DNA from 4 places in the Variovorax sp. ISS6 genome. Region 4 is predicted to be linked to each of the others. Evidence: predicted binding sites of a transcription regulator. Region 4 holds the regulator's gene; each other region holds the start of a gene.
The links. The regulator LexA, encoded in region 4, represses DNA repair genes until DNA is damaged. The targets are predictions, from matches to a motif close to ACTGTATNNNNATACAGT.
Positions count from the first base shown of each region.

Region 1: AC1HIL_RS08925 (putative DNA modification/repair radical SAM protein) is a predicted target of LexA. The motif match lies at 3,687-3,704, and genes of this name have one in related genera.
Region 2: AC1HIL_RS07000 (ATP-dependent helicase) is a predicted target of LexA. The motif match lies at 4,727-4,744, and genes of this name have one in related genera.
Region 3: AC1HIL_RS14060 (PA0069 family radical SAM protein) is a predicted target of LexA. The motif match lies at 3,549-3,566, and genes of this name have one in related genera.

Region 1 is NZ_JAWRZC010000001.1:1,946,186-1,953,546, reverse strand. Features, by position in the region: gene AC1HIL_RS08935 (ATP-binding response regulator) at 1-948, shown strand, start outside; gene AC1HIL_RS08930 (UdgX family uracil-DNA binding protein) at 955-2,397, opposite strand; gene AC1HIL_RS08925 (putative DNA modification/repair radical SAM protein) at 2,409-3,662, opposite strand; gene ligK (4-carboxy-4-hydroxy-2-oxoadipate aldolase/oxaloacetate decarboxylase) at 3,776-4,459, opposite strand; gene AC1HIL_RS08915 (amidohydrolase family protein) at 4,452-5,522, opposite strand; gene AC1HIL_RS08910 (Bug family tripartite tricarboxylate transporter substrate binding protein) at 5,539-6,522, opposite strand; gene AC1HIL_RS08905 (IclR family transcriptional regulator) at 6,643-7,361, shown strand, end outside.
Region 2 is NZ_JAWRZC010000001.1:1,492,944-1,500,304, forward strand. Features, by position in the region: gene AC1HIL_RS06975 (ABC transporter ATP-binding protein) at 1-50, shown strand, start outside; gene AC1HIL_RS06980 (peptide ABC transporter ATP-binding protein) at 47-1,084, shown strand; gene AC1HIL_RS06985 (ABC transporter substrate-binding protein) at 1,129-2,760, shown strand; gene AC1HIL_RS06990 (5'-methylthioadenosine/adenosylhomocysteine nucleosidase) at 2,800-3,546, shown strand; gene corA (magnesium/cobalt transporter CorA) at 3,539-4,525, opposite strand; gene AC1HIL_RS07000 (ATP-dependent helicase) at 4,757-6,889, shown strand; gene hpf (ribosome hibernation-promoting factor, HPF/YfiA family) at 7,236-7,361, shown strand, end outside.
Region 3 is NZ_JAWRZC010000001.1:3,078,344-3,085,704, forward strand. Features, by position in the region: gene AC1HIL_RS14035 (DUF4166 domain-containing protein) at 1-304, opposite strand, end outside; gene AC1HIL_RS14040 (SRPBCC family protein) at 301-1,377, opposite strand; gene AC1HIL_RS14045 (SAM-dependent methyltransferase) at 1,418-2,350, opposite strand; gene AC1HIL_RS14050 (thiol-disulfide oxidoreductase DCC family protein) at 2,387-2,818, opposite strand; gene AC1HIL_RS14055 (GbsR/MarR family transcriptional regulator) at 2,882-3,469, opposite strand; gene AC1HIL_RS14060 (PA0069 family radical SAM protein) at 3,592-4,689, shown strand; gene AC1HIL_RS14065 (efflux transporter outer membrane subunit) at 4,640-6,133, opposite strand; gene AC1HIL_RS14070 (efflux RND transporter periplasmic adaptor subunit) at 6,136-7,361, opposite strand, start outside.
Region 4 is NZ_JAWRZC010000001.1:4,599,137-4,606,497, forward strand. Features, by position in the region: gene adk (adenylate kinase) at 1-469, shown strand, start outside; gene AC1HIL_RS21345 (asparaginase) at 542-1,504, opposite strand; gene lexA (transcriptional repressor LexA) at 1,577-2,251, shown strand; gene AC1HIL_RS21355 (hypothetical protein) at 2,429-2,812, shown strand; gene AC1HIL_RS21360 (D-2-hydroxyacid dehydrogenase family protein) at 2,997-4,004, shown strand; gene AC1HIL_RS21365 (MFS transporter) at 4,009-5,166, shown strand; gene AC1HIL_RS21370 (3-hydroxyacyl-CoA dehydrogenase) at 5,335-6,855, shown strand; gene AC1HIL_RS21375 (oxepin-CoA hydrolase, alternative type) at 6,864-7,361, shown strand, end outside.

The sequences.
Region 1 (7,361 bases), 2.7 Mb from region 4:
GTCCAGGCGGCACCGCGCGCGCTGTCGCTCGATGCCCTGCTGATCCCGCTGCACCACACCTTCTCGGCACAGGCCGAGCGCAAGCGGCTGCAGCTGCGCGTGCGCGCCAGCGGCCTGTGGATCCACAGCGATCCGCAACTGCTCTACCGCATGCTGTCGAACCTGGTCGACAACGCGCTCAAGTACACGACGCAGGGCGGCGTCACGGTGATCGCGCGCCCGCGCGGCGACCAGGCGTGGATCGAGGTGCGCGACACCGGCATCGGCATCGCGCCCGAGCAGCGCGACCGCATCTTCGAGGAGTTCTACCAGGTCGACAACCTCGGGCGCGACCGCTCGCGCGGCCTGGGCATCGGCCTGTCGATCGTGCAGCGGCTCTCGCGCCTGCTCGGCCACCGCATCGAGCTGCGCTCCCACATCGGGCGCGGCACGCGCTTTCGGGTCGTGCTGCCGCTCGCCGAGGCCTCGGAAGGCTCGGCGGGCGCCTTCAGTCCGCAGGACCTCGAGCTGCCGGTGCGCCAGCGCTTCGAGGTGCCGGCGCTGCGCGGCCGCGTGCTGCTGATCGACGACGAGGAGGAGATCCGCAAGGCCATGACCGAGCTCATGAGCGCCTACGGCATCGAGGTCGCGGCGGTGGCCGACGAGGCCGAGGCGGTGGCCCTGCTGACCGGGCCCGCGGCGCAGGACCCGCCGGTCGCGCTGCTGCTGTGCGACTACCGGCTGTCGAGCGGCGTCGACGGGCTGGAGCTCGGCCTGCGGCTGCGCGAGCGCTTCCGGCTCGACGCGCCGATGCTGCTGATCACCGGCGAGACCGCGCCCGAGCGGCTGCAGCGCGTGCGCGCCTCGGGCGTGCCGGTGCTGTTCAAGCCCGTGACCGCGGCCATGCTGATGCAGGCCATGGCCGAGCTGGTGCCGGCCGAACGCCGCGCGGAAGAGCCCGGCACCTGAGCCCCTTCAGGCAACCGGCGCCGTGTCGCGCGCGCGGGCCAGCTCCTCGCGCCAGCGCGCCTGGGCCGCCTCGCGCTCCGCGTCGGGCAGCCGCAGCAGCGCCGACGGATGCAGCGTGACGAACACCGGCCGCCCGTCCGCGCGCTCGCGCAGCCAGGCGCCGCGCTCGGCCTGCACCGCCACCGGCCGGCCCAGCAACGCGCGCGCGGCCGTGGCGCCGAGCGCGACCAGCGAGCGCGGCCGCACCAGCGCGATCTCGGCATCGAGCCAATGGGCGCAGGCCTCGGCTTCGCGCTGCCCCGGCGTCTTGTGGATGCGCCGCTTGCCGCGCAGCTCGTACTTGAAGTGCTTCACGGCATTGGCGAGGTAGACGCCCTCGCGCGCCCAGCCGAGCTGCGCCATCGCGCGCTCGAGCAGCTGGCCGGCCGGGCCGACGAAGGGCCGGCCCGCGAGGTCCTCCTGGTCGCCCGGCTGCTCGCCGACCAGCATGTGGCGCGGCGCGAGCGGCCCTTCGCCGCACACGGCCTGGGTGGCGTGCGCGCCGATCGGGCAGGCGCGACAGGCATGGGCGGCCGCGCGCAGTTCGCCGAGGTCGGCCGGCGCCACGCCCTCGGCCGGCCGCGCGTGCAGCGCCATCGGCGCGCGGATGCGCCGCGCGGGCGTGGCCGGCGCTTCGATCATCGACTGGCTGCGCGCGTCGGCCGCGTCGGCCAGCGGCTGGATCAGCGCGGCCTCGGGCAGGTTGTGCCAGTAGCGGCGCGGCATCTCGCGCTGCATGGTCGCGAACTTGAGCCGCGCGGGATTGAAGATGTGGGCGTAGTAGGTGAGCCAGAGCTGCTCGCCCGCATCGGGCGGCGGCTTCTCGCGGCGGTCGGCGCCCGCGCGGAACGACAGCGCATGGCCGTCCCATTCGACGCAGCGCTCGGGCGTGAGGATGGCCCAGCGCATCTGCGCGAAGCGGCGCGCGAAGAAGTCGGCATTGGCCTCGACGATGCGGTGCTCGGGCTCGAACCATGCGACATGGCGCTCGAGCCCGTCGTCGTCCGTCACCTGCGTGAAGCGCACGAAGGCGCGCATCTTGTGGATGTCGCGGTGCACGGCCTTGGCCATGCGCTGCGCCCGCATCATGTCGGCGTCGAGCGGATCGTGGCGCAGCGCGGGCTCGTGCGCGAGGCGCCAGAGCAGGCGGTAGAGCAGCGCGAAGCGCTGGGGATCGCGGTGCAGGATCACGTCGGCGCACAGCGCGACGAAAGCCGCGGGCACGGGCTGCAGCGCCGCGGTCGGCGGTGCGATCGCCTGCTCGGACGCATCGCCGAACAGGCCCTCTCCGCCATCGGACCGCGCCACGCCCCACTCGACCCGCTCGGGCGGCACGCCGTCGGTCAGCAGTTGCCGCGCGCGGCGCCGGAAACCGTCGAGGTCGACCGCGTCGTCGAGCCGCACCTGCATCGCGATGGCGCTCAGAACAGCGAGGCCTGCCGCGCGGGCTCGGCGCGCGCCGACGCCGCCATCGCCCCGGCCGCGGGCCGGTGCCCATCGGCCACCACGAAGGGCAGCACCTTGCGCGCGGGCACGTGCAGCCGCCGCAGGTCGTCGGCGCGCACGCGGCGCACGCGCCTGGCCTGCAGCAGCCGATCGACCGCCTTCACGCCCAGGCCCGGCACGCGCAGCAGCAGCTCGCGCGGCGCATGGTTGAGGTCGACCGGGAAGCGCTCCGCATGCGCGAGCGCCCAGGCCATCTTGGGATCGACGTCGAGCCGCAGCAGGCCGTCGCGCTCGGCCACGATCTCGCCGTGCTCGAAGCCGTAGAAGCGCATCAGCCAGTCGGCCTGGTAGAGCCGGTGCTCGCGCAGCAGCGGCGGCGCGGCGAGCGGCAGCGCGCGCGCCGCGTCGGGGATCGGGCTGAAGGCCGAGTAGTAGACGCGGCGCAGCCGGTAGGCGCCGTAGAGCGTGGCGCTGGTCGCGAGGATGGCGCGGTCGTCGGTGGCGTCGGCGCCCACGATCATCTGCGTGCTCTGGCCCGCGGGCGCGAACGGCGGCGGCTTCGCGGCCACGGGCGCCGCGCCCGGCAGCGCGCGGATCGGCACCACGCGGCGCGCCTCCTCGCGCGTGTCGTCGATCTGCAAGCGCAGCCGCGCCATCGAGCGGCGGATCGCGCTCTCGTCCTTCTCGGGCGCCAGCGAGCGCAGGCCCTCGGTGGTCGGCATCTCGACGTTGATGCTGAGCCGGTCGGCATAGCGGCCGGCGCGCGCGATCAGCTCGTCGCTGGCATCGGGAATGGTTTTGAGATGGATGTAGCCGCGGAAGTCGTGGTCCTCGCGCAGCGAGCGCGCGACCTCGACCACCTGCTCCATCGTGTGGTCGGGCGACTTGACGATGCCGCTCGAGAGGAACAGCCCCTCGATGCAGTTGCGGCGGTAGAAGTCGAGCGTGAGCTGCACCACCTCGTCGGCGCGGAAACGCGCGCGCGGCACGTTGCTCGAGGCGCGGTTCACGCAATAGAGGCAGTCGTACTGGCAGTGGTTGGTCAGCAGCACCTTGAGCAGCGAGATGCAGCGGCCGTCGGGCGCATAGCTGTGGCAGATGCCCATGCCCTCGGTCGAGCCGATGCCGCGCCCGCCCACCGAGTCGCGCGGCTGCGAGCCGCTCGACGCGCACGAGGCGTCGTACTTGGCGGCATCGGCCAGGATGGCGAGCTTGTGCTGGAGGTCCATGGGGTGGGCTGGCGGGCGGAAAACACTGTACGTTTATACAGATGTTAACCGTCCCGTCGCCCCGATGGCCCTGCGGCCATGCGCGCGGGTCGGGCATTGCCCGCCGCGCCCTTTCAGTCGATGTAGCGCAGCCCCGCCGCCGCCAGCGCCGGCCGCATGTCGTACATGTCGAGCCCGAGCACGCCGCTCGCGAGCTTCTCGCGCTTCGACGTCTCCAGCGCCTCGCGCTGGCGCGCCTTCTCGAGCGTGGCCGCGGCCATCGCGCGCGGCACGCAGACCACGCCGTCGTCGTCGGCCACGATCGCATCGCCGGGCTGCACCGACATGCCGGCGCAGACCACGGGGATGTTGACCGAGCCCAGCGTGGCCTTCACGCAGCCCTTGCTGCTGATGGCCTTGCTCCAGACCGGAAAGTCCATCTGCTGCAAGGTGTGCACGTCGCGCACGCCGCCGTCGATCACCAGCGCGCGCGCACCGCGGGCCTGGAAGCTGGTGGCCAGCAGGTCGCCGAAGAAGCCGTCGCTGCTCGGCGCGGTGACGGCCGCCACCACGATGTCGCCGGGGCGGATCTGCTCGGCCGCGACGTGCAGCATCCAGTTGTCGCCCGGATGCAGCAGCACGGTGACGGCGCTGCCGCTGACCTGCGCGCCCGGATAGATCGGCCGCATGTACGGCGCGAGCAGGCCGACCCGGCCCATGGCCTCGTGCACCGTGGCCGAGCCCAGGGCCGCGAGGGCGTCGACGACCTGCGCGTCGGCGCGTTCGATGTGGCGATGGACGACGCCGAGTTCATGCATGGCGGGCTCCTTGCGAGGAATGAGATTGGGGATCGAACAGCCGGCCGCGCGCGTTCAGTTGCGCATCGAGCCGCGGAAAGACGCGGCGCGCATTGCCTTCGTAGACCTGCGCGCGCTCGCCGGCGCTCAGCGCGGCGGCCTCGATGTAGCGCCGCGTGTCGTCGTAGGCGTGACCGGTCTCGGGATCGATGCCGCGCACGGCGCCGATCATCTCGGAGGCGAACAGGATGTTCTCGACCGGGATCACGCGCGCGAGCAGGTCGATGCCCGGCTGGTGGTAGACGCAGGTGTCGAAGAACAGGTTCTGCAGCAGGTGCTGCGCGAGCGGCGGCTTCTTCATCGCCTGCGCCAGGCCGCGAAAGCGCCCCCAGTGGTAGGGCGCGGCACCGCCGCCGTGCGGGATCACGAAGCGCAGGGTCGGGAAATCCGCGAACAGGTCGCCCTCGATGCACTGCATCACGGCCGTGGTGTCGGCATTGAGGTAGTGCGCGCCCGTGGTGTGGAAGCAGGCGTTGCAGCTGGTGCTCACGTGGATCATGGCCGGCACGTCGAGCTCGACCATCTTCTCGTAGAGCGGATACCAGTGGCGGTCGGTCAGCGGCGGGCTGTTCCAGAAGCCGCCCGAGGGATCGGGGTTGAGGTTGACGCCGACGAAGCCGTAGTCGCGCACGCAGCGCTCGAGCTCGGCGACGCACGAGGCGACCGGCACGCCCGGCGACTGCGGCAGCATGGCCGCGCCCGCGAAGCGCTCGGGGAACAGCGTGCTCACGCGGTGGCACAGCTCGTTGCAGATCGCGGCCCAGGCCGATGACACGGCGAAGTCGCCGACGTGATGCGCCATGAAGCTCGCGCGCGGGCTGAAGACGGTGAGGTCGATGCCGCGCTCGTCCATCAGCCGCAGCTGGTTGCCCTCGATGGATTCGCGCAGCTCGTCGTCGCCGATGCGCAGCTCGGACGCGGCCGGCGCGGGCCGCCCCGCGCCGAAGGCCTCGACCTGGCGCCGGCGCCAGGCCTCGAGCGCGGCCGGCGCGGTGGTGTAGTGGCCGTGGCAGTCGATGATCATGAAGTCGGCGCCGTGCTCAATCGGCCTTGATGTCGGCCGCGCGGATCACCTGCTCCCACTTGGCCGATTCGCTCTTGAGGAAGGCCGCGGCCTCCTGCGGGCTCGAGGGCGTGATGACCGCGCCGAGCGCGCCCAGCTTCTCGCGCGTGCCGGCATCGGCCAGCGCCTTGCGCGTTTCGGCATTGAGCTTCGCGACCACCTCGGGCGCGGTGCCGGCCGGCGCGAGCAAGGTCCACCAGACGCTGGCGTCGAAGTTCGGCAGGCCCGCCTCGGCCATGGTGGGCACGTTCGGCAGCATCGGCGCGCGCTGGGCGCCGCTGACCGCCAGCGCGCGCAGCCGGCCCGACTGGATGTGCGGCAGCACCTCGAGCGGATTCAGCAGCATGAACGAGGTGCGTCCCGCGATCAGGTCGACCAGCGCGGGCGAGCCGCCCTTGTAGGCCACGTGCAGCGCATCGAACTTGCCGACCGAGGCCAGCAGCGCGCCGGCCAGGTGGCCCGAGCTGCCGTTGCCGGCCGAGCCGTAGCTCATGTCGCCGGGCTTGGCGCGCGCGGCCGCGAGCAGCTCGGGCACGCTCTTGTAGGGCGCGCTGGCCGGCACCACCAGCACCAGCGGCGCATAGCCCAGGCGCGCCACGGCGACGAAGTCGCGCAGGCCGTTGAACGACAGCTTGGGATAGAGCGTGTTGTTGGTCACCACGCCGTTGGCCGCCACCAGCAGCGAGTAGCCATCGGGCGCCGAGCGCGCGACGTTCTCGGTGCCGATGTTGGCGTTGGCGCCGGGCCGGTTGTCGACGATCACCGGCTGGCCCATCTGCGTCGACAGCCGCTCGCCGACCACGCGGCCCACGGTGTCGACCGCGCCGCCGGCCGCGAAGGGCACGACCAGGCGGATCGGCTTGCTCGGATACGGCGCCTGCGCGAGCGCCAGCGAGGGCGCGGCGAGGCAGGCCAGGAAGAGCGCGCCAAGGCGGCGGCGCAGCGGGGCGATGGGTGTCATGAGCGGGTCTCCTGCGGATGTTCGAAGCGACGTGGAAGCGAAGGGGCCCAGTGCCCCGGGAAAGCCGCGAGCCTAGGATTCGCAACGCGGCCGCACAATGCCGTTCCACTCCGCGAAACGATGGCCTCCTCCGCACGCGCTCCCACCCGCACCGCCAAGCCCGTGCCGCGCGCCGAGGGCGTGACCGCGGTGGCGCGTTCGCTCGCCATCCTCGATGCCTTCGGCACCGCCGACGCGCAGCTCGCGCTGGCCGAGATCGCGCGCCGCACCGCGCTCGCCAAGCCCACCGCGCTGCGGCTCGCGCGCACGCTGGCCACGGCCGGCTACCTCGTGGCGCTCGAGGGCGGTGCCTGGCGCCTGGGCCCGGCGGCCGCGCGGCTGGGCGCGCGCTACCAGCGCGCCTTCGACCTGCGCAACGTGATCGAGCCGGCCCTGCAGCAACTGGCCGAGCGGACCGGCCACAGCGCTTCCTTCTTCGCGCTCGAGGAAGGCCAGCGCGTACGCCTGCTGCGCGTGCGCGGCGCCGACGGCTTCGTGAGCCCGAGCCGCGTCGGCGAACCGCTGCCGCTGGAGCGCGGCGCGGCCGGCCAGGTGATCCTCGCGTTCTCGGGCGCGCCGGGCGCCGCGCTCGACGCGATCCGCCAGCGTGGCCATCACCTGACCGTGGGCGAAGCCGACGCGGCCGCCGCGAGCGTGGCCGCGCCGGTGTTCGCCGCGCGCGGCACGGTGCTGGGCGCGCTCAGCGTGGCGGTGCCGGCCGACGCGGCCGCGGCCGGCGAGCTCGCGCGCCATGCGGCCACGCTGATGGAGGCGGCACGCAGGTTGTCGGATGCGCTCGC
Region 2 (7,361 bases), 3.1 Mb from region 4:
TCGAGCGCGACCGGCCGCGCCTGCCGCGCGTCGAGGAGGCCGCATCGTGAGCGCCGCGGAGATCGTGGTCGAGGCGAAGAACCTGCAGCGCATCTACGAGGTGCGCCGCGGTCTGTTCCGCCCGAGCGCGCAACTGCGCGCGGTGGGCGACATCTCGTTCCGGCTCGAGCGCGGCCGCACGCTCGCGGTGGTCGGCGAATCGGGCTGCGGCAAATCGACGCTCGCGCGCATGGTCGCGCTGATCGAGAAGCCGACGGCGGGCCAGCTCACGCTGGTCGGCCACGATGCCGTGAACCCGCCGTCCGAGCGGCGCCGCGAACTGCGCCAGGCCGTGCAGCTGGTGTTCCAGAACCCCTACGGCTCGCTCAATCCGCGCAAGAAGGTCGCGGCGGTGCTCGAGGATCCGCTCGCGATCAACACCACGCTCGGCAAGTCCGAGCGTGCCGCCAAGGCACGCGAGATGCTCGCGCGCGTGGGCCTGCGGCCCGAGCATGCCAACCGCTATCCGCACATGTTCTCGGGCGGCCAGCGCCAGCGCATCGCGATCGCGCGCGCCCTGATGCTCGAGCCGCGGCTGGTGGTGGCCGACGAGCCGGTGTCGGCGCTCGACGTGTCGATCCAGGCCCAGGTGCTGAACCTGCTGGCCGACCTGCAGGCCGAGCTCGGCCTGGCCTACCTGTTCATCTCGCACGACCTCGGCGTGGTGCGCCACATCGCGCACGACGTGCTCGTGATGTACCTCGGCCATGCGGTGGAGCAGGGGCCGAAGGCGCGCATCTTCGAGCGCCCGCTGCATCCCTACACGCAGGCGCTGCTGGCCTCCACGCCGGGCCTCAGCAGCCAGCGCATCGTGCTCAAGGGCGAGCTGCCGTCGCCGCTGTCGCCGCCCACGGGCTGCGTCTTCAGCACGCGCTGCCCGCATGTCACGCAGCGCTGCCGCGACGAGCGGCCCGTGCTGCGCGAGCTCGACCAGCGGCGCGTCGCCTGCCACTACGCCGAGCGTTTTCTCGAAGGCGCGCCGGTGGTACGCGCCGACCTGCCGTCGGCACCGCCGTTCGTCGCGCCCGTCGCGATGAATCCCTGAAACCCGCTTTCCGTTTTCTCCAACCCGTGTCTCAAGGAGTTCCCATGACGAACCGTTCCCTCCTCCCGCGCCGCGCACGACGGCTGGCGCTGCTGGCACCCGTGGCGATCGCGGCGCTGACCCTGGCCTGCGGCGCGGTGTCGGCCAAGACGCTGGTCTACTGTTCCGAGGGCAGCCCCGAGAACTTCTATCCGGGCATGAACACCACCGGCACCTCGTTCGACGTGACCACGCAGGTCTACAACACCATCGTCGAGTTCGAGCGCGGCGGCACCAAGGTCGTGCCGGGCCTGGCCGAGAAGTGGGACATCTCGGCCGACGGCACGGTCTACACCTTCCACCTGCGCAAGGGCGTGAAGTGGCACACCACGAGCAAGAGCTTCAAGCCCACGCGCGACTTCAACGCCGACGACTTCATCTTCATGATCGATCGCCAGTGGAAGGAGAGCGATCCCTTCTTCAAGGTCACGAGCCAGAACCACTCCTACTTCAACGACATGGGCATGCCCAAGCTGCTGAAGTCGGTGGACCGCGTCGACGACTACACGGTGAAGATCACGCTCAACCAGGCCGAGGCGCCGTTCCTCGCCAACCTCGCGATGCAGTACGCGGGCATCCAGTCGAAAGAGTACGCGATCGCGATGCTCAAGGCCGGCACGCCCGAGAAGGTCGACCAGGACCCGATCGGCACCGGTCCGTTCTACCTCGTGCAGTACCAGAAGGACGCGATCATCCGCTTCAAGGCCTTCCCGCAGTACTGGGGCGGCAAGGCCAAGATCGACGACCTCGTGTTCGCGATCACGCCCGACGCCTCGGTGCGCTGGGCCAAGCTGCAGAAGGGCGAGTGCCACGTCATGCCCTACCCGAACCCGGCCGACCTCGACGCGATCCGCAAGGATCCGAACGTGCAGGTGCTCGAGCAGCCGGGCCTGAACGTCGGCTACCTCTCGTACAACACGACGAAGAAGCCCTTCGACGACGTGCGCGTGCGCAAGGCCATCAACATGGCGATCAACAAGAAGGCGATCATCGACGGCGTCTACCTCTCGACCGGCGTGGCCGCGAAGAACCCGATCCCGCCGACCATGTGGTCCTACAACGATGCGGTGAAGGACGACCCCTACGATCCCGAGGCCGCGAAGAAGCTGCTGGCGCAGGCCGGCTTCCCCGACGGCTTCTCGACCGACCTGTGGGCCATGCCGGTGCAGCGGCCCTACAACCCGAACGCCAAGCGCATCGCCGAGCTGATGCAGGCCGACCTCGCCAAGATCAACGTCAAGGCCGAGATCAAGAGCTTCGAATGGGGCGAGTACCGCAAGCGGCTGCAGGCCGGCGAGCACCAGATGGGCATGCTGGGCTGGACCGGCGACAACGGCGATCCCGACAACTTCCTCTACACGCTGCTGGGCTGCGCCTCGGCCAAGTCGGCCAGCGGCAGCAACATCTCGAAGTTCTGCTACCAGCCCTACGAGGACCTCGTGGTCAAGGCCAAGAGCACGACCAAGCAGGCCGACCGCGACGCGCTCTACAAGAAGGCACAACTCATCTTCAAGGAGCAGGCGCCGTGGTTCACCATCGCGCACGCGGTGCAGCTCAAGCCGGTGCGCAAGGAAGTGATCGACTTCAAGCTCAGCCCCTTCGGCCGCCACACCTTCTACGGCGTGGACATCAAGTAAGCGGTGGCTGCGGCGGCACCCATCGCGATCGTCGCGGCGATGCACGAGGAGCTCAAGGCGCTGCTCGCGCTGATGCCCGACGAGCAGCGCGTGCGCGTCGCGGGCCGCGACTTCTGGGTCGGCCACCTGCGGGGCCAACCCGTGGTCGCGGCGCTGTCGCGCATCGGCAAGGTCGCCGCGGCGGTGACGGCCACGCTGCTGCTCGAGCGCTTCGGCGTGCGCGCCATCGTCTTCAGCGGTGTCGCGGGCGGGCTCGCGCCGGGTGTTCGGGTCGGCGACGTGGTGGTGGCGACCGAGCTGCTGCAGCACGACATGGACGCCTCGCCGCTCTTTCCGAAGCACGAGGTGCCCTTGATGGGGGTCTCGCGGTTCGAGGCCGATGCGGCGATCGGCGATGCGCTGGCGGCCGTGGCCGAGCAGATCCTGCGCGATCCCGTGGCCCTGGTGGGGCAGGGTGCCGTCGACGAGTTCGGCCTGCGTTCGCCGGCCGTGCATCGCGGCCTGCTGATCAGCGGCGACCGCTTCGTCTCGACAGCGGCCGAGAGCGAGGCGCTGCGCCGCGCGCTGCCCGATGCACTGGCCGTGGAGATGGAAGGCGCCGCGGTGGCGCAGGTCTGTCACGACTACGGCGTGCCCTTCGCCGCGATGCGCACGATCTCGGACCGTGCCGACGACGCGGCCCATGGCGACTTCGCGCGCTTCGTCGCCGAGGTCGCGAGCCGCTACAGCCTCGCGCTGGTCGGCGCGTGGCTCGCCGCCCAGCCTTCTACTGCGGTTGCTACTTGAGCCAGCCGCGCCGGCGGAAGTACCACATCGGCACCAGCGCGCTCGCGGCCATCAGCACGATGGCGTAGGGATAGCCCATGGCCCAGTCGAGCTCGGGCATGAACTTGAAGTTCATGCCGTAGATGCTCGCGATCAGGGTCGGCGGCAGCAGCGCGACGCTGGCCACCGAGAAGATCTTGATCGTCTTGTTCTGGTTGATGTTGATGAAACCGACGGTCGCATCCATCAGGAAGTTGATCTTGTCGAACAGGAAGGCCGTGTGGTTGTCGAGCGATTCGATGTCGCGCAGGATCTGCCGCGCTTCCTCGAACTGCTCGGCATTGAGCATCTTGCTGCGCATCATGAAGCTGACCGCGCGGCGCGTGTCCATCACGTTGCGGCGGATGCGCCCGTTCAGGTCTTCCTGGCGCGCGATGGCGCCCAGCACCTCGCCCGCTAGCTCGTCGCTGACGTTGCCCGAGAGCACCTTCTTGCTGGCGGCCTCGAGCTCGTCGTAGATGTTCTCGAGCGAGTCGGCCGAGTACTCGGCGTCGGCGTCGAAGAGCTTGAGCATCACTTCCTTCGCGTCCTCGATCAGCCCCGGGGCGCGGCGCGCGCGCATGCGCAGCAGGCGGAACACGGGCACGTCCTCGTCGTGGATCGAGAACAGCACGCCGCGGCTGCGCAGGTCGGTGTTGTGCTGGTTGAGGATGAAGGCGACGCGCACCGCGCGCGGGGCTTCGTCGTCGTCGATCAGGAAGTCGCTGCGGATGTGCAGTTCGCCGTTGTCCTCTTCATAGAAGCGCGCCGATTCCTCGATGTCCTCGTCCATCGCGTCCTCGGGGATCGAGAGGCCGTAGTACTGCTTGATCCAGCGCTTCTCCTCGAGCGTGGGCGATTCGAGGTCGACCCAGATCGGCTGGAAGCGGGAGAGCTCCTCGAGGGCCTCGATCTCTTCCTGGACGAGGCGGCCGTTGGCGAGCGTGAAGATATTGAGCATGGCTCACTCCCGAGAAATGGCTGGGGCGATGGGGCGGACGGGCGGGGGACGAGAAAGAGGGGCGCTTTCAAATCCCGGAGCCGGTCGGCCGGGCTCAGCCGGGAGTTGAAAGCTGCCGAGACGGGGCGGTTTCCATGATGCGGTCTCCAGTTGCAGCGAGGCGCGATTATGTCATCGGCGAATGAGCGCAGAGTTGGCTGGACTGGACGAACATCCAGTAGAGTGGCGGCCATGCCGAGCGCCGCGTCCCCCGTCTTTTCCCATCCGCCGGCGACCCAGGCCGAGCGCCTCGCGGCCGCCCTTGCGAGCCTCAACGACGAACAGCGCGCGGCGGTCGAGCACGGGGTGGAGGCGCTGGCCGGTGGCGCTCCGGACGCGGCCGATGCGGGCCCGCTGCTCGTGATCGCCGGCGCCGGCTCGGGCAAGACCAGCACGCTGGCGCACCGGGTGGCGCACCTGATCGCGCGCGGGGTCGATCCGCAACGGCTGCTTCTCTTGACCTTCTCGCGCCGCGCCGCGCAGGAAATGGCGCAGCGCGCCGGCCAGGTGCTCGCGCGCGTGCTGGGGCTGCAGGCCCACACCGCGCCCGCGCTGCCCTGGGCCGGCACCTTCCACGGCATCGGCGCGCGGCTGCTGCGCGAGTACGCCGCGCAGATCGGGCTGGACGACAACTTCACCATCCACGACCGCGGCGACGCCGAGGACCTGATGGGGCTGGCGCGGCACGAGCTCGGCTTCTCCTCGAGCGCGCGCCGCTTTCCGCACAAGGGCACCTGCCTGTCGATCTATTCGCGCTGCGTGAACACGCGCGCGCCGCTCGAGTCGGTGCTCAGGCAGTCCTTTCCGTGGTGCGCCGAATGGGGCGTCGAGCTGCAGCAGCTGTTCGGCGCCTACGTCGAGGCCAAGCAGCAGCAGAACGTGCTCGACTACGATGACCTGCTGCTCTACTGGGCCGGCATGATGGAGGAGCCCACGCTGGCGCGGCACCTGGGCGAGCGCTTCGACCACGTGCTGGTCGACGAGTACCAGGACACCAACCTGCTGCAGGCCGCGATCCTGCTCGCGCTCAAGCCCGACGGGCGGGGCGTGACGGTGGTGGGCGACGACGCGCAGTCGATCTATTCGTTCCGCGGCGCGACGGTGCGCAACATCCTCGACTTCCCCTCGCAGTTCTCGCGGCCGGCGCGCGTGGTCACGCTGGAGCGCAACTACCGCTCCACCCAGCCGATCCTCGACGTGTCGAATGCGTGCATCGCTCATGCGGCCGAGCGCCATGCCAAGACGCTGTGGACCGACAAGCCCTCGGCCGGGCGGCCGCAGATCGTGCGCGTGCCCGACGAGGCCCAGCAGGCCTGCTGGGTGGCCGACCAGGTGCTCGCGCACCGCGAGGGCGGGCTCGCGCTCAAGTCGCAGGCGGTGCTGTTCCGCACCTCGAGCCACAGCGCGCCGCTCGAGCTCGAACTGGCGCGCCGCAACATCCCGTTCGTGAAGTACGGCGGGCTCAAGTTCCTCGAGGCCTCGCACGTGAAGGACCTGCTCGCGGTGCTGCGCTTCGCGCAGAACCCGCGCGGCCGCATGGCGGGCTTTCGCGTCACGCAACTGATCCCGGGCATCGGGCCGGCCACCAGCGCGAAGCTGCTCGACGCGATGGACCAGGCGGCCGACCCGGCCATCGCCCTGCGCGACTTCGTGCCGCCGAGCGCCGCGCGCGCCGAATGGGCCGCCTTCGCCGAGGCCTATGCCGCGCTGCGCGCGCCGTCGCTGGCCTGGCCGGCCGACGTGGGCATCGCGATGGAGTGGTACCTGCCGCACCTCGAGCGGCTCTACGACGACACCGCGGGCACGCGCCGCGGCGACGTCGAGCAGCTGGTGCACATGGCCTCGGGCTACGCCTCGCGCGAACGCTTCCTCACCGAGCTCACGCTCGATCCGCCCGAAGCCACCAGCGACCGGCCCGGGCCGCCGCTGCTCGACGAGGACTACCTGATCCTCTCGACCATCCATTCGGCCAAGGGGCAGGAGTGGAATTCGGTCCACGTGCTCAACGTGGTCGACGGCTGCATGCCGGCCGACGTGGCGCAGAGCGCGCAGGAGCTCGAGGAGGAACGGCGCCTGCTCTACGTGGCCATGACCCGCGCCCGCGACCACCTGCACCTGCTGGTGCCGCAGCGCTTCTACATCCCGCAGCAGGCCGCGCGCGGCGACCGGCATCTGTATGCCAACCGCAGCCGCTTCATTCCCGATGCCGACCTCGCGCGCTTCGAAGCCCGGACCTGGCCGCCCCCGCCGCCTCGCGCGCCCGCGGTGCCGCCGCCGGCCGCGGTGATCGACCTGCGCAACCGGATGCGCGCCGCCTGGCGCTGAAGGGCGCCCGGCCCTTTCCCCAGCAGGGACATGCGCGGGTGGCCGCGAAAGATGGGCGCGGCAGCAATGGTTCGCAACGCGGCCCGCAGCATGCGGGGCCGCTGGGGCCTGCTATGGAAGAAATAGCTGAGCATGCGGCGCGGTCCGCCAGCCCGTCATCCGGGCATCCCCCGGTATTGCAATACCGTGACAGCTTGGGCATAGTGAATCGACCTTCTCCTCTCCCGCACCGCTCCTTCTTTCCCCTCTCCCCCTTTCTTCTCCCAGCCCCACAACCGTTTTCGCCGGCCGCGCTGCATCCGCAGCGATGGTCATTTCCCCAACCGTCAATTCCAGGAGGTCATTCATGAATTTGACGATCAGCGGTCATCACCTCGACGTCACCCCTGCCTTGCGCACCTACGTCACGAGCAAGCTGGACCGGGTTATCCGACATTTCGACCAGGTGGTCGATGTGAAGGTGATCCTCACG
Region 3 (7,361 bases), 1.5 Mb from region 4:
GCGCGCGGCCCGCGAAACGGAAGATGCGGTCCCAGTAGAGGTGCGGGTCGTCGGGCCGGCAGCGGTAGTGGACCTCGATCGGCACCTCGCGCCCGGTGTAGGGCACGAGGGCGCCGAACAGCCGGCCGAAGGGCATCAGCAGCGCGGCCCAGGGCGCATGGTGGACCTCGTGCATGGTGCCGCGCACGCAGACGTGGTCGTTCGAATGCGGCGCCATGGCGTAGTGGCGGCGGATCGCGTCGCCCAGCCGGTCCCAGGCGGGGCCGAGCGCTTGCTGGAAGACCGGGCGGGTGTCGTGGCTCATGGGCGGATCATGGGGCCGGTGTGCGCATCGGCGGTCGCCGTGGCTTCGCTGCGGGCCTTGTAGAAGCGCAGGATGTGCTCGGAGAAATCGCCGAGCAGGAACTGCGCGAGGCGGTCCGCGTACCAGTTGAAGCGCGTGCTGACGCGCCACGAGACGTCGAGCCGCAGCTCGGTGCCGCCGTCGCGCGGCACGAGCGTGTAGCCCGACTCGCGCAGGTCGAAGTAGTGGCCGCCGATCATCACGTGGTCGTCGAGCGCGCCGGCCGGGAAGGAGTCGGGCGCGAAGCGGTAGCGCCAGCGCACGTGGCGCGCCGGTTCCCACTCGGTGACCAGCTCCTCGAAATGCACCTGCTTCTGCCAGCGCACCATGCGCACGCGGCCCTCGGGCGTCTCCCGGGTCACGCCCGACACCGGCATCGGCACGCCGATGCGGTAGGCCCAGGCATCGCCGAGCTCCTCGGGGCGGATCGCGCCCGCGTTGTTGATCTCGTGCCACACGCGCTCGGGCGGTGCCGCGATGAACAGGGTGCGCGCGGTGGACGAGAGGCGCTCGGGGTTCGGGAACTGCGGCTCGATCGCGCCCAGCACCAATGGCAGCACCGCGAAGCTGTAGAGCGCGGGCTTCGGCCAGTTCGTGACGCGGCAGACCAGCCCCATCGCGAAGCCGCCGAGGCTGCCCATGACGGCGAACACCGGCACGACCACGATCGCGCAGATCAGTCCCTCGATGAAGACGAACAGCGTGCCCAGCACGAACAGCGCGGTCGACAGCCAGGGCGCGACCAGGTAGTAGGTCCAGCTGCGGCGCTCGATGCGCTCGGCGACGTAGACCGTGACCGCGCCGCACAGCGCGGGTGCGAGGAAGATGAAGGTGCCCAGCATCGCCGAGTAGCCGTGGCCCGGCGCGCCGCTGAATGCGAGCCGCAGCACGAAGGCGATCGCCGCGCCGGCGAGCATCGGCCAGAACCAGCGAAAGGGCAGGCGGCGCTTCGGCGGATCCCCGGCGGGAGGTGCGGGGCCATCGATCGGAGCCAGTCCGGAGAACCGGGTGTCGTCGTCGGGTTCGTTGCGCATCGGGATCCTTCTCCTCTTCGGTGTGTGTGCGGGTGCGGGCTCAGTCGGCGCGCCGCGTGGCGCTGACCATGCAGTAGTCGAAGTCGCGCCAGAACATGCCCAGCGCGAGCGCGCAGTAGCTGGCCACGATGTGCTTGCGGCGCCAGGGGCTCAGGCGTCCGCGCGCCTTCCAGAGCTCGGCCAGCGTGAAGCGGGTGGCGAGCGCGGGGATGTGCAGCGCGCTCGGCGCGACGCGCCAGCGCAGCGAGCGCACCTCGATGTCCTCGAAGCCGTGTTCGCGCAGCGCGGCCACGAAGTCCGCGCGCACGGCCAGCGTCGGCACGGCCCAGCTGTCGGCCCACAGGCGGTGCAGCCAGCGCGCGAGGCGGCCGGGCTCGCGGCGCAGCAGGAAGCCGTCGACCACCACCAGCCGCGCGCCGGTCTTGAGCAGGCGCGCGGCCTCGCGCACGAAGTCGGCCTTGGCGGTGCCCTCGGCATAGCAGGCGCTCTCGAGCGCCCAGGCGCCGTCGGCCTGCGCGGCCGGCAGGCCGGTGCGCGTGTAGTCTGCCTCGAGGTGCGCCATGCGGTCGGCCACGCCGGCCTGCGCATCGAGGCGCGCGGCGATGCGGTTCTGCACCGCCACGTTGGTGACGGTCACGGCATAGAGGCGGCGGTCGTCGCCGACCAGCGTGCGCGCGGTGGCGCCAGCGCCGCAGCCCAGGTCGAGCACGCAGTGGCGGCCGTCGTCCGTGGGGCGCTCGCCGAGCCGCAGCGCGCGGCCGACCTCGCGGTTCATCTCGACCAGCATGCCTTCGCGGCGCAGCGGATTCAGGCCCGCGCGCCAGTAGCCGAAGTGCATGTTGTAGCTGGGGCTCCAGGCGCCGTAGTCGGTGGCGACCTCGGTGAAGTAGTCCTGCGTGTCGGCGCGGCTGACCGGGGCCGGGGCCTCGGCGGTGTGCGGCAGGCGGAAGTCGGGCTGGAAGACGCTGGGCATGCGGTGAACTCCTGGTGGGGGAATGGGGGGCGGACGTCAGAGCCGGCACTGGCCGTCGACGCAGGTGCGCGAGGCCTTCGCGGCCGGGCCGGCGAGCAGGGTCACGAACCAGCCGGGCAGGCGCTGGCGGTTGCGCGCCAGCGCGGCATAGGCGCGGTCGGCCAGCGGCGCGACCAGCGGCAGGTCGAGCAGGGCGCCGCCGCTGGGCAGGCCGACCGCCTCGCGGCAGGCGCGGATCGCGTGCACGCCGACCTGCACGCGGCCGGCCGCATCGACCACGTGGATCGCGGTCATCAGGGCCTCGCGCGGCGCGGGGCCGGCATCGAAATCGGGCGGCGAGCAGTCGACCAGGACGAGCCGAGTGGCCGCGTCGCGCGCCTTCATCGCGCCCATTTCCGCGGTGCACAGGCGGCAGGTGGCGTCGTAGTAGACGGTCAGCGGGTAGGCGATGGCGGTGGAGCGGGACATGGTGTTCTTCGTTCTCGATATTTCTGTCAAAACAGAAATAAATGGGCAAAAAAAGAGCCGGCCTCAGATCATCGGCAGGCTCGCATGGTGGGCGTCGGGATCGTCCTTGCCGGTGGCGGGCGCGGGCGCATCGCCACGGACGAACTTCTGCACGCTCGCGCCCAGCGTCAGCACCTTGTCGAGCGTGCCGGGCGACAGCCGCAGCATTTCGTCGGCCCAGGTGGCGAGCTTGGCCATCAGGTCCATGGTGGAGCGGATGCGGTCCTGCGCATCGGCCGATTCCTTCTGGAAATCGGGGCTCGCGACGATCTCGCGCAGCATGCGGATGGTGGGGTCGAACTCGCGTTCCTTGCGCTCGCGCACCACGGTGCGGAACAGCTCCCAGACGTCGACGCTGGTCTCGAAGTAGTCGCGCCGGTCGCCCAGCATGTGGGTGACGCGCACCAGGTTCCAGGCCTGCAGTTCCTTCAGGCTGTTGCTCACGTTGGAGCGCGCCACGCCCAGGGTGTCGGACAGCTCCTCGGCATGGATCGGCTTGCCGTGCACGAACAGCAGCGCATGGATCTGCGAGACGGTGCGGTTGACGCCCCACATGGAGCCCATCTCGCCCCAGTGGAGGACGAACTTGCGTTGGATGTCGGTGAGTTCCATGCGCTGGAGTCTAGGACTTCCGAAATTTCTGTCAAGAAAGAAATTAAAAAATTGCCAAAGGCTGAGCGAATGGTGAAATACTGTATGTTTAAACAGTATCGAGATCGCGAAGGAGTCGCGCCATGCCACCCGCCGCCCACATCCCCATCCATGCCATCAAGGGCCGCGGCGCCGCCACGCGGCTCGCGCACCGCTTCTCGAAGGACGAGCGCGATGCCTTCGACGACGGCTGGGGCACGCTCGAGGAGAACGCCGCCGAGGCCGACGAGCTCGAGCCGCTGGCCACCGAGGTGCGCTTCGAGGACGTGAAGTCGGCGATGAACGAGAACGACTCGCCCGACATCTACTTCGACCGCTCGATCAACCCCTACCGCGGCTGCGAGCACGGCTGCATCTACTGTTTCGCGCGGCCCACGCACAGCTACCTCAACCTCTCGCCGGGGCTGGACTTCGAGACCAAGCTGATCGCCAAGCGCAACCTGGTCGAGGTGCTGCGCCGCGAGCTGGGCCGCAAGAGCTATCGGCCCAGCCACATCGCGATCGGCACGGCCACCGACTGCTACCAGCCGATCGAGCGCGAGCTGCGCATCACGCGCTCGCTGATCGAGCTGCTGTCGGAGGTCAACCACCCCTTCGGGCTGGTGACCAAGTCCAGCGCGATCGAACGCGACCTCGACCTGATCGCGCCGGCCGCCGCGCGCGGCCTGGCGGCGGTGTACGTGACCGTGACCACGCTCGACGGCGAACTCGCGCACAAGCTCGAGCCGCGCGCCGCGGCGCCGCACCGGCGGCTGCGCACCATCCGCACGCTGGCCGAGGCCGGCGTGCCGGTGGGGGTGAGCGTGGCGCCGCAGATTCCGTTCGTGACCGAGGACATGGAGCAGGTGCTCGAGGCGGCCTGGGAGGCGGGCGCGCGCAGCGCCTTCTACACCATGATCCGGCTGCCTTGGGAGGTGGCGCCGCTGTTCAAGCAGTGGCTGGCGCTGCACTACCCGCAGCGCGCGGACCGCATCATGGCGCGCATCCACGACGTGCGCGGCGGCAAGGACTACGACGCCGACTTCGCCACGCGCATGAAGGGCACCGGCCTGTGGGCCGACCTGCTGCGCCAGCGCTTCGAGAAGGCGACCGCGCGCATCGGCTTCAACCGCGAGCGCATCGCGCTCGACCTCAGCGCTTTTCGGCCACCTGGCGACCCGGGGCAGGGCAGCCTGTTCTAGCGGCGAGCGCGGCGTCCGCGCCGCTGTCTCCGCACCAGTCGCCGCCCAGCGCCTTCACGAGGAACACCGAAGTCAGCAGGCGCTGCCCCTGCAGCTGCGCGGCCTGGCGCTCCACCGTCAACAGCGACTGCTGCGCGGTGATCACGTCGAGGTAGGTCGAGGCACCGCCCTCGTAGCGGCTGTTGGCCATGTCGAGCACGCGCCGCGCGGCCGCCACGGCCGACTGCGCCTGGGCGGTGGCGCGCTCGAGCGCCGCGAGGCCGTCGATGCCGTCCTGCACCTCCTGCATCGCGGTCAGCACCACGCGGCGGTAGTTGCCGACGGTGGCGTCGTAGCCGGCCTTCGCGAAGTCCACGCCCGCGCGCACGCGGCCGCCGTCGAACAGCACCTGCGTGGCCGACACGCCGACCGACCACAGAAGGCTGGGCGCATCGAACAGCGACTCGATCAGCCGGCTGTCGACGCCGACCGTGGGCGCGATCAGGATGCTCGGATAGAAGGCCGCGGTCGCCACGCCGATCTGCGCATTGGCCGCGGCCATCGCGCGCTCGGCCGAGGCCACGTCGGGCCGGCGCTCGAGCACGTCGGAGGGCACGCCCAGCGGTACCGCGGGCGGGCGGATCTCGCGCAGGTCGGTCGCCAGCGCGAACGAGGGCGCGGGCGTGCCGGTCAGCGTGGCGAGCGCATGCTCATACTGCGCGCGCTGCTTCTTGAGCACGTCGACCTGCGTCAGCGTGGTCTCGAGCAGCGCCTGCTGCTGCGCCACGTCGAGGCCCGAGACGGCGCCCAGGTCGTGGCGCGCCGTCACCAGCTCGAGCGCGCGCCGCTGCAGCGCGATCGAGCGCGTCAGCACGTCGAGTTCGATGTCGGTGGAGCGCAGGTTGAAATAGCTGCTCGCCACGTCGGCCGACAGCAGCAGCCGCGTGTTGGCGAGGTCGGCCGCGGACTGCTCGGCCGAGGCGGTGGCACCTTCCACGCTGCGCTGCACGCGGCCCGCGAGGTCGAGCTCGTAGCTGGCGTTGAGCGAGAGCGCGAAGTCGTTCTGCACCGTCGACGAATTGGCGGTGTTGTAGTTGGTCAGCGGCCGGTTGGCCGAGATCTTGAGCCGCGAAGCGCGCGTGCCCAGGCCGAGCTGCGGGTACTGCGCGGCCGAGCTCGAGGCCAGCGTGGCGCGCGCCTGCGCGAGCCGCGCGCCGGCGATGGCGAGCGTGGGGCTGCCGGCCACGGCCTGGTCCTGCAGCGCGTCGAGCTGCGGGTCGCCGTAGCGCTTCCACCACGGGCCCTTGTCGGCGATGTCGTTGGGCGTGCCTTCGCGCCACGGTGCCTCGAGCTTCCAGCTCACGGGCAGCGGGGTTTCGGGCGCCTTGTAGTCGGGGCCGACCGCGCAGCCCGCGGCCAGCATCACGGCGGCGAGCGCGATCGCCGCGAGGGCGGGACGGCGCATGCTCACGCGGGTTCCTTCTTGGCCGCCGCCGGTGCTGCAGCCGGTGCCGCGCCGGGCTTGGCGCCATCGGCCGGCGCATCGGGCGCCACCGCGACCATGTCGCCATCGGCCAGCGAGTCGGAGGGATTGAGCACCATGCGGTCGGTGCCCGCGAGCCCGTCGACCACCTCGACGTTCTCGCCGTAGTTGCGGCCCAAGGTCACGGGGCGCAGGCCGACGCGGCCCTGCGCATCGACCACCGCCACGCGCGTGCCTTCGGCACGGAACAGCAGCGCATTGGCCGGCACCGTGAGCGTGCCGCTCGCGGCCAGCGGCAGCTCGACCTGCACGTAGGCGCCCGGCAGCAGCGCGCCGTCGCGGTTGGGCAGCGAGACCTCGACCTGCATCATGCGCGTCGTGGTGTCGATGGCGCCCGCGGTGCGCGCGACCTGGCCGCTGAACTTCTGGCCGCGCAGCTCGGCCTGCGTCACCACCACCGGCTGGCCGGCCTTCACGAGCTGGGCATAGGCCTGCGGCACGTTGATGTACACGCGCAGCGGATCGGTCTGCGCCAGCACGAACAGCGCGCGGCCCGCGCCGCCGCCGGCACCGGCATCGATCAGGTCGCCGGTGTCGACGTTGCGCCGCGTGATCACTCCGGCAAACGGCGCGACCACGCGCTTGAAGCCCTCGGTCTGCTTCAGGCGCTGCACGTTGGCATCGGCGGCCGCCACGTTGGCGGTGGCCTGTGCGACGGCGCTGCGGCGTTCGTCGAGGTCCTGCTGCGAGACCACGTCCTTCTTGCGCAGGTTCTCCCAGCGCGCCGCCGTGCTCTGCGCGAGCTCGAGGCCCGAGGCCGCCTGGTTGCGCGCGGCGATGGCCTGCGACAGCTGCTGGTCGATCTCGGGCGTCTCGATCTCGGCCAGCAGATCGCCCTTCTCGACGCGGCTGCCGATGTCCTTGGTCCAGCGCTTGAGGTAGCCGCTGGCGCGCGCCGAGATCGGCGACTGCACGTAGCCCTGCAGCGTGCCCGGCAGCGCCAGCTTCTGGCCCGCGGTGGGCGTGCGCGGCAGCGCGGTCTGCACGTATTGCTTGGCATGCTCGACCGTGCTGGCCTGCAGCTCTCGTGCGTTGGCGATGCGCACGAACACCGTGCGTGCCGCGCCGAGCGCCAGCAGCACGAGCACGATCAGCACCAGCCAGCGGGTGCGCCGCACGATCTGGCGCCGCCGCAGCAGCTCGGGGCCGT
Region 4 (7,361 bases):
CATCATCAATCTCGTGAAGGAACGCATCGCCCAGCCCGACTGCGCCGAAGGCTTCCTGTTCGACGGCTTCCCGCGCACCATTCCGCAGGCCGACGCGATGAAGGCCGCGGGCGTCAAGCTCGACTACGTGCTCGAGATCGACGTGCCCTTCGGCGACATCATCGAACGCATGAGCGGCCGCCGCTCGCACCCGGCCTCGGGACGCACCTACCATCTCAAGTTCAACCCGCCCAAGGTCGAAGGCAAGGACGACCTGACCGGCGAGGAACTGATCCAGCGCAAGGACGACGAGGAAGAGACCGTGCGCAAGCGGCTCGACGTCTACAGCCAGCAGACGCGTCCGCTGGTCGACTACTACTCGGCCTGGGCCAAGGCCGATCCGGCCGCCGCGCCGAAGTACCGCGCCATCCAGGGCGTGGGCACGGTCGAAGAGATCACGCAGCGCGCCCTGGCCGCACTCAGCAGCTGAGCCCCGGCTCGAATCGCGAGCCGCGCGCGGGCCCCGGGTCCCGCGACGCGGCTTTTTCTTTGCCCCCCGTTTTCAGATCAGCGCGAGCGTCAGCGCGATGCGCGCCTTGACCGGCGTCAGCGTGCCCGCGTCGCGCAGCTTGTCGCCCGGCTTCGCCAGGATGCGCCCCTGCGTGCAGCGGGTGGCGCGCAGCACCGCGATGCCGGCCTCCTGCGCCTCGAGTGCGGCCGCCTCGAGCGCATGGTGCAGCGTGCCGTTGCCGGTGGTCGCCAGCACGAGGCCGCGCAGCGGCGAGGTGGCCGCGCCATGCGCACGCAGCGCATGGATCAACGCACCGCTCGCGCCCGCGTGGCTCGTCACGATCTCCACGCGCGGCCATGCAGCCTCGTCCTCGGGAAGACGGTCAAGGACCGCGCCTGCTTCCGAAGACGGCCAGCCACGCACGCGCCGCACCTCGCCCTCCTCCACGTAGCCCACCGGCCCCGCGTCGCCCGCGTCGAAGGCATCGAGCCGGTAGGTGTGCACCTTCTGCACGTCGAAGGCACCGAGCACCGTGCCCGCGCAGACCGCGGTCACGCCCTGCGCATCCGGCGTCGCGGCCACGGCGATCGCGTCGCGCACGTTCTGCGGGCCGTCGGGCGACAGCGCGGAGGCCGGGCGCATGGCGCAGGTCAGCACGATGGGCTTGCGCGGCGCCAGCACCGACTGGAGGAAGAAGGCGGTCTCCTCGAGCGTGTCGGTGCCATGGGTGATCACCACGCCGGCCACGTCGGGCTGCGCCAGCCAGTGGGCGCAGCGCAGCGCCAGCGCGCGCCAGATCGCGAAGGACATGTCCTTGCTGTCGACCTGCGCCACCTGCTCCGCCGCCAGCGTCACGCCAGCGGGCGCCTCGATGCCGCCGAGCAGGTCGGCCACGCCCACCTCGCCGGCGGTGTAGCCGATGTTGTCGCCGCTGTTCGCCGCGCGGCCCGAGATGGTGCCGCCGGTGCCGAGCACCACCACGCGCCGCGGATTCGAGGGGGAAGAAGTCGCCATCGCTTGCCAACTTTGAAAAACTGGTTAAAAATACAGGTACTGGATGTTCAGCCAGTGCCGCAAGGAACCACCATGCAGTTCGCCGTGAAGCTTACCGCCCGCCAGCAGCAGATCCTCGATCTGATCCAGAGCGCCATCGCCCGCACCGGGGCGCCGCCCACCCGTGCCGAAATCGCGAGCGAGCTGGGCTTTCGCTCCGCCAACGCGGCCGAGGAACACCTGCAGGCGCTGGCCCGGAAGGGCGTCATCGAACTCGTGAGCGGCACCTCGCGCGGCATCCGCCTCAAGGGCGATGCACTGCGTTCGCTCGCCGAGTCGCGCAACAGCCAGTTCTCGCTCTCGCTGCCCGGCATGGCCCAGCTCGCATTGCCGCTCATCGGCCGCGTCGCCGCCGGTTCGCCGATCCTCGCGCAGGAGCACGTCGACCAGACCTACTACGTCGAAAACACGCTGTTCCAGCGCCAGCCCGACTACCTGCTCAAGGTGCGCGGCATGTCGATGCGCGACGCCGGCATCATGGACGGCGACCTGCTCGCCGTGCAGGCCACCAAGGAGGCGCGCAACGGCCAGATCGTGGTGGCGCGCCTCGGCGACGAGGTGACCGTCAAGCGCCTCAAGCGCAACAAGCAGGTGATCGAGCTGCACGCCGAGAACCCCGACTACCCGACCATCGTGGTCCAACCCGGCGAACCCTTCGAAATCGAAGGCCTCGCGGTCGGCCTGATCCGAAACACCATGCTGATGTAGCCCCGCCGAGCCGGCCCGGCGGTCTGCATCGCCGAGCCGCTTCGCGGATCCGCATCCCGCATACCCCATCCGGTCGCCGCAGGTGGCGGGCGTATGGCGCTTGGTCGCCATCACCCTGCTGCGCCCGATGACAACGAATCCTGCCTGTGTTCAACCTCAAACCTTCTTGGAGTTCACATGGGAATCGCCCTCCTCACCTTCGTCGATCTTTGGATGCCGCTGCAATCGCTCGCGAACCGCTGGCTGCCCGCCCGCCCCGCGCGCCGCAACGATGAGAGCCTGTGCGCCAGCGAGCTGCGCTACGTGTCGGTACGGCCGTCGCGCGCGGCTCGTGGCGATGGCGCCCCGAACGCATTCCCGGCCACGCCCGCGGCGCAGGCGCCCTCGCGTCCGCTGCGGGTGGTGCGTCTCGTCGATCGCCAGCAGGGCGGCGCGCGCAACAGCAACCGGGTGGTGATCTCGGGCCGGATGGCCGACGTGTGCGCCGAGCTCGATCGCCTCGCCGCGCTCGAAGCGCTCGAAGCACCCGCCGGGGCGGCCCGCCCCGCGCACCTGCACTGAAAGCGTCCTTCGGCGCGTCTCGCGCGCCGCCTCGGGGCCGGGTCCATGGGCAACCTCGCCCTTTGCCCGGCCTTCGAGCCGCTTCTCCGGCCTTCGCCCCGTTTTCGCCCCTCGAGGGCGGCAGGGCCGTATCCAAACGTTCTACGGCGCGCCGATTCCATGCTGCGAGGCACAATGGCATGCCATGAATATTGTGATCCTCGACGATTACCAGGATGCGGTGCGCAAGCTGCACTGTGCTTCGAAGCTCGATGCCTACGCAGCCAAGGTCTACACCAACACCGTCAAGGGCATCGGCCAACTCTCGGTGCGCCTCAAGGACGCCGACGTGATCGTCCTGATCCGCGAGCGCTCCCAGATCTCGCGCCAGCTGATCGAGAAACTCCCCAAGCTCAAGCTGATCTCGCAGACGGGCCGTATCAGCAGCCACATCGACGTGGCCGCCTGCACCGAGCGCGGCGTGGCCGTGGCCGAGGGTTCGGGCTCGCCGCAGGCGCCGGCCGAACTGACCTGGGCGCTGATCATGTCGGCCATGCGCCGGCTGCCGCAGTACATCAGCAACCTCAAGCATGGCGCCTGGCAGCAGTCGGGGCTCAAGTCGGCCTCGATGCCGCCCAATTTCGGCCTCGGCTCGGTGCTCAAGGGCAAGACGCTCTGCGTCTGGGGCTATGGCCGCATCGGCCAGCTCGTCGCGCGCTATGGGCAGGCCTTCGGCATGCAGGTGGTGATCTGGGGCCGCGAGGCGAGCTGCACCAAGGCACGCTCCGACGGCTTCCAGGTGGCGCAGAGCCGCCAGGAGTTCTTCGCGATGGCCGACGTGCTGTCGGTGCACCTGCGGCTCAACGACGAGACCACCGGCCTGATCACGCTCGAGGACCTCTCGCGCATGAAGCCGACCTCGCTGTTCGTCAACACCTCGCGCGCCGAGCTGGTCGAGTCCGATGCGCTGCTCGCGGCGCTCAATCGCGGCCGCCCCGGGCTGGCGGCGATCGACGTGTTCGAGAGCGAGCCGCCGCTGCAGGGCCATGCGCTGCTGCGCCTCGAGAACTGCATCTGCACGCCGCACATCGGCTACGTGGAGCAGGAGAGCTACGAGATGTACTTCGGCCAGGCCTTCGACAACGTCGTGAGCTTCATCAAGGGCAACCCCACCAACATCGTCAACCCCGGCGCACTGCAGGTCCGGCGGTGAAACCGTGAGCCAGCCGGCGCCGAGGGGCGCACTCTGGGCGCTGCTCGCCGGCAACTTCGTGATCGGCACCGGGGTGATGGTGGTGCCGGGCACGCTCAACGAGATCAGCGTCTCGCTCGATGTCAGCGCCGCCACCGCGGGTCAGCTGATCACGGCCGCGGCCTTCGTCACCTGCCTCGGCGCGCCGCTGCTCGCGGCCGCGGTGGCCGGCTGGGACCGGCGCCGGCTGCTGGCCCTCACGATGCTGTGGTACGCCGCCTGGCACGCGGTGTCGGTCTTCATGCCGAGCTTCGGCGCCCTGTTGCCGGTGCGCATGCTGGCGGTGATCGCGCCGGCCATCTTCACGCCCCAGGCGGCCGCCTGCGCCGGCATGCTGGTGCCGCCCGAACAGCGCGGGCGCGCGGTCACCTTCGTCTTCCTCGGCTGGTCGATGGCCTCGGTGCTGGGCCTGCCCATCGGCGCGCTGATCGGCGGCCATTTCGGCTGGCGCGCGGCCTTCCTCGCGATCTCGGCGCTCAGCATCGTGAGCGCGGTCTCGGTGTGGCTCACGCTGCCCAACGGCATCCGGCCGGCGGCGCTCACGGCCGCGGCCTGGGCGCGCGTGCTGCGCAGCCCGGTGCTGATGGGCATCGTCTCGATCACCGCGCTGCAGGGCGCCGGCCAGTTCGTGCTGTTCAGCTACTTCGGCCCGATCCTCAAGCAGCGCTTCGGCGCCGACGCCACTGCGCTGAGCCTGATGTGGGGCTGGTTCGGCGCCTGCGGCCTGCTGGGCAACATGGTCGTGAGCCGCGTCATCGACCGCGCGGGCGCGGGCCGCATGGTGCTCGCGACCACGGGACTGATCGCGCTGAGCCTGGCGCTCTGGCCGCTGGCGGACAGCCTGTTCTGGATCGCGGTGGTGGTCTCGCCCTGGGGCCTGGGCTGCTTCTCGACCAACTCGGCGCAGCAGGCCCGGCTGGTGGGCCTAGCGCCCGCGCTGGCGCCGGGCTCGGTGGCGCTCAACAGCTCGGGCATCTACATCGGCCAGGCCTTCGGCGCCGCGCTCGGCGGCTGGCTGCTGGCGCGCGACGCCATGCACTGGATGAGCTGGGTCGGGCTCGCGCTGCTGCTGGTCGCCATCGTGCTCAGCGCGAGCATCGACCGCAGCCGCCGGCCGGCCTGAACGGCGCGGCGAAACCCCGTCGCACCGGCGCCCGCAGGCCTCCCCGAGAAACACCGGGGAAACCCTTCTCCCGCCAGACTGCAAAATCGCTGCTGCAGCGGACGGCGTGCGCACGCGCGCGGACGGCCCGCCCGATACCTCTCAACCTTTGAAAAACCCCAGCCACACATGACAGTGAACTACACCCGGATCGGCGTCGTCGGCGCCGGTGCCATGGGGCGCGGCATCGCCCAGATCGCGGCCCAGGCCGGCAGCGAGGTGCTGCTGCTCGACAGCTTCGAGGGCGCCGCGGCGCGCGGGCGCGATGCCATCATCGCCCAATGGAACAAGCTGCACGAGAAGGGCCGCATCGACGAGGCCACGCGCGATGCCCAGATCGCGCGCGTGAAGATCGCCGAGTCGGCGCAGGCGCTGGCCGGCTGCGACCTCGTGATCGAGGCCGTGGTCGAGAACCTCGAGGTCAAGCGCAAGCTGTTCGCCGAGCTCGAAGCCATCGTCGCGCCCGATGCGACGCTGGCCACCAACACTTCCTCGCTCTCGGTGACCGCGATCGCGGCCGGCCTCAAGCACCCCGAGCGCTTCGCGGGCTTCCATTTCTTCAACCCGGTGCCGCTGATGAAGGTGGTCGAGGTGGTGGCCGGCTTCAAGACAGCGCCCGAGGTCTGCACCCGGCTCGCGGGCTATGCCGCGCAGATGGGCCACAGCGCGGTGCAGGCGCAGGACACGCCCGGCTTCATCGTCAACCACGCCGGCCGCGGCTACGGCACCGAGGCACTGCGCATCGTGGGCGAAGGCGTGACCGACTTCGTGACCGTCGACCGCATCCTGCGCGAGCAGGCGGGCTTTCGCCTCGGCCCCTTCGAGCTGCTGGACCTGACCGCGCTCGACGTGTCGCATCCGGTGATGGAATCGATCTACCGCCAGTACTACGACGAGCCGCGCTACCGTCCGAGCGTGATCACCGCGCAGCGCCTCGCGGCCGGCGCGCTGGGCCGCAAGACCGGCGAAGGCTTCTACCGCTACGAGGACGGCGCCATGCAGCAGGCGCCCGAGGCACCGGCGCCGAAGCTCGACACCCTGCCCGCCGTGTGGGTCTCGCCACGCGCCGCGCGCCGCGCCGAGCTGCTGCGCCTGGTCAACACGCTGGGCGCGCAGATCGACAGCGGTGCCACGGCCTCGCCGCAATCGCTGATCCTGGTCGCGCCGCTGGGCTTCGACGTCACCACCGTCGCGGCCGTCGACCGCCTCGATGCCACGCGCACGGTCGGCATCGACATGCTGATCGACGACGCGGCCAGCAAGCGCCGCGTGCTCGCCACCAACCCCGCCACGCGGCGCGACATGCGCGACGCAGCCCACGCCCTCTTCGCGCGCGACGGCAAGGCCGTGAGCGTGATCCGCGACAGCGGCGGCTTCGTCACGCAGCGCGTGATCGGCACCATCGTCAACATCGCGGCCGACATGTGCCAGCAGCGCGTGTGCACGCCGGGCGACCTCGAGACCGCGGTGCAGCTGGGCCTCGGCTATCCGCGCGGCCCGCTGGCCATGGGCAACCTCTACGGTCCGACCAACATGCTCGAGGTGCTGTTCAACATGCAGACCGTCTACGGCGATCCGCGCTATCGCCCGAGCCCGTGGCTGCGCCGCCGCGGCGCGCTGGGCCTGAGCCTGCTGCACGAGGAAGAGTGAGCCGCGACATGACCGCCGAACTCAAGAGCACGAGCGAAGGTCGCACCATGGTGCTGACGATCGCCAATCCCAGCCAGCGCAACGCGCTCGGCCCCGAGATCTATGCCGCCGGCATCGAGGCGCTCAACGGCGCCGAGAACAGCAGCGAGATCCGCAGCGTGGTCATCGTGGGCGAAGGCCCGTGGTTCTGCGCCGGCGGCTCGCTGCAGCGGCTGCAGGCCAACCGGCAGCGCGAGCGCTCGGTGCAGGCCGAGAGCATCGAGGGGTTGCACAACTGGATCGACTCGATCCGCACCTTTCCGAAGCCGGTGATCGCGGCCGTCGAGGGCCCGGCCGCGGGCGCGGGCTTCTCGCTCGCGCTGGCCTGCGACTTCGTGGTGGCCGCGCGCGACGCGGTGTTCGCCGCCTCGTACAGCAACGTCGCGCTGTCGCCCGACGGCGGACTGAGCTGGCATCTCGCGCAGATGCTGCCGCGCCAGCTCGCGAGCGAATGGCTGATGAACGGC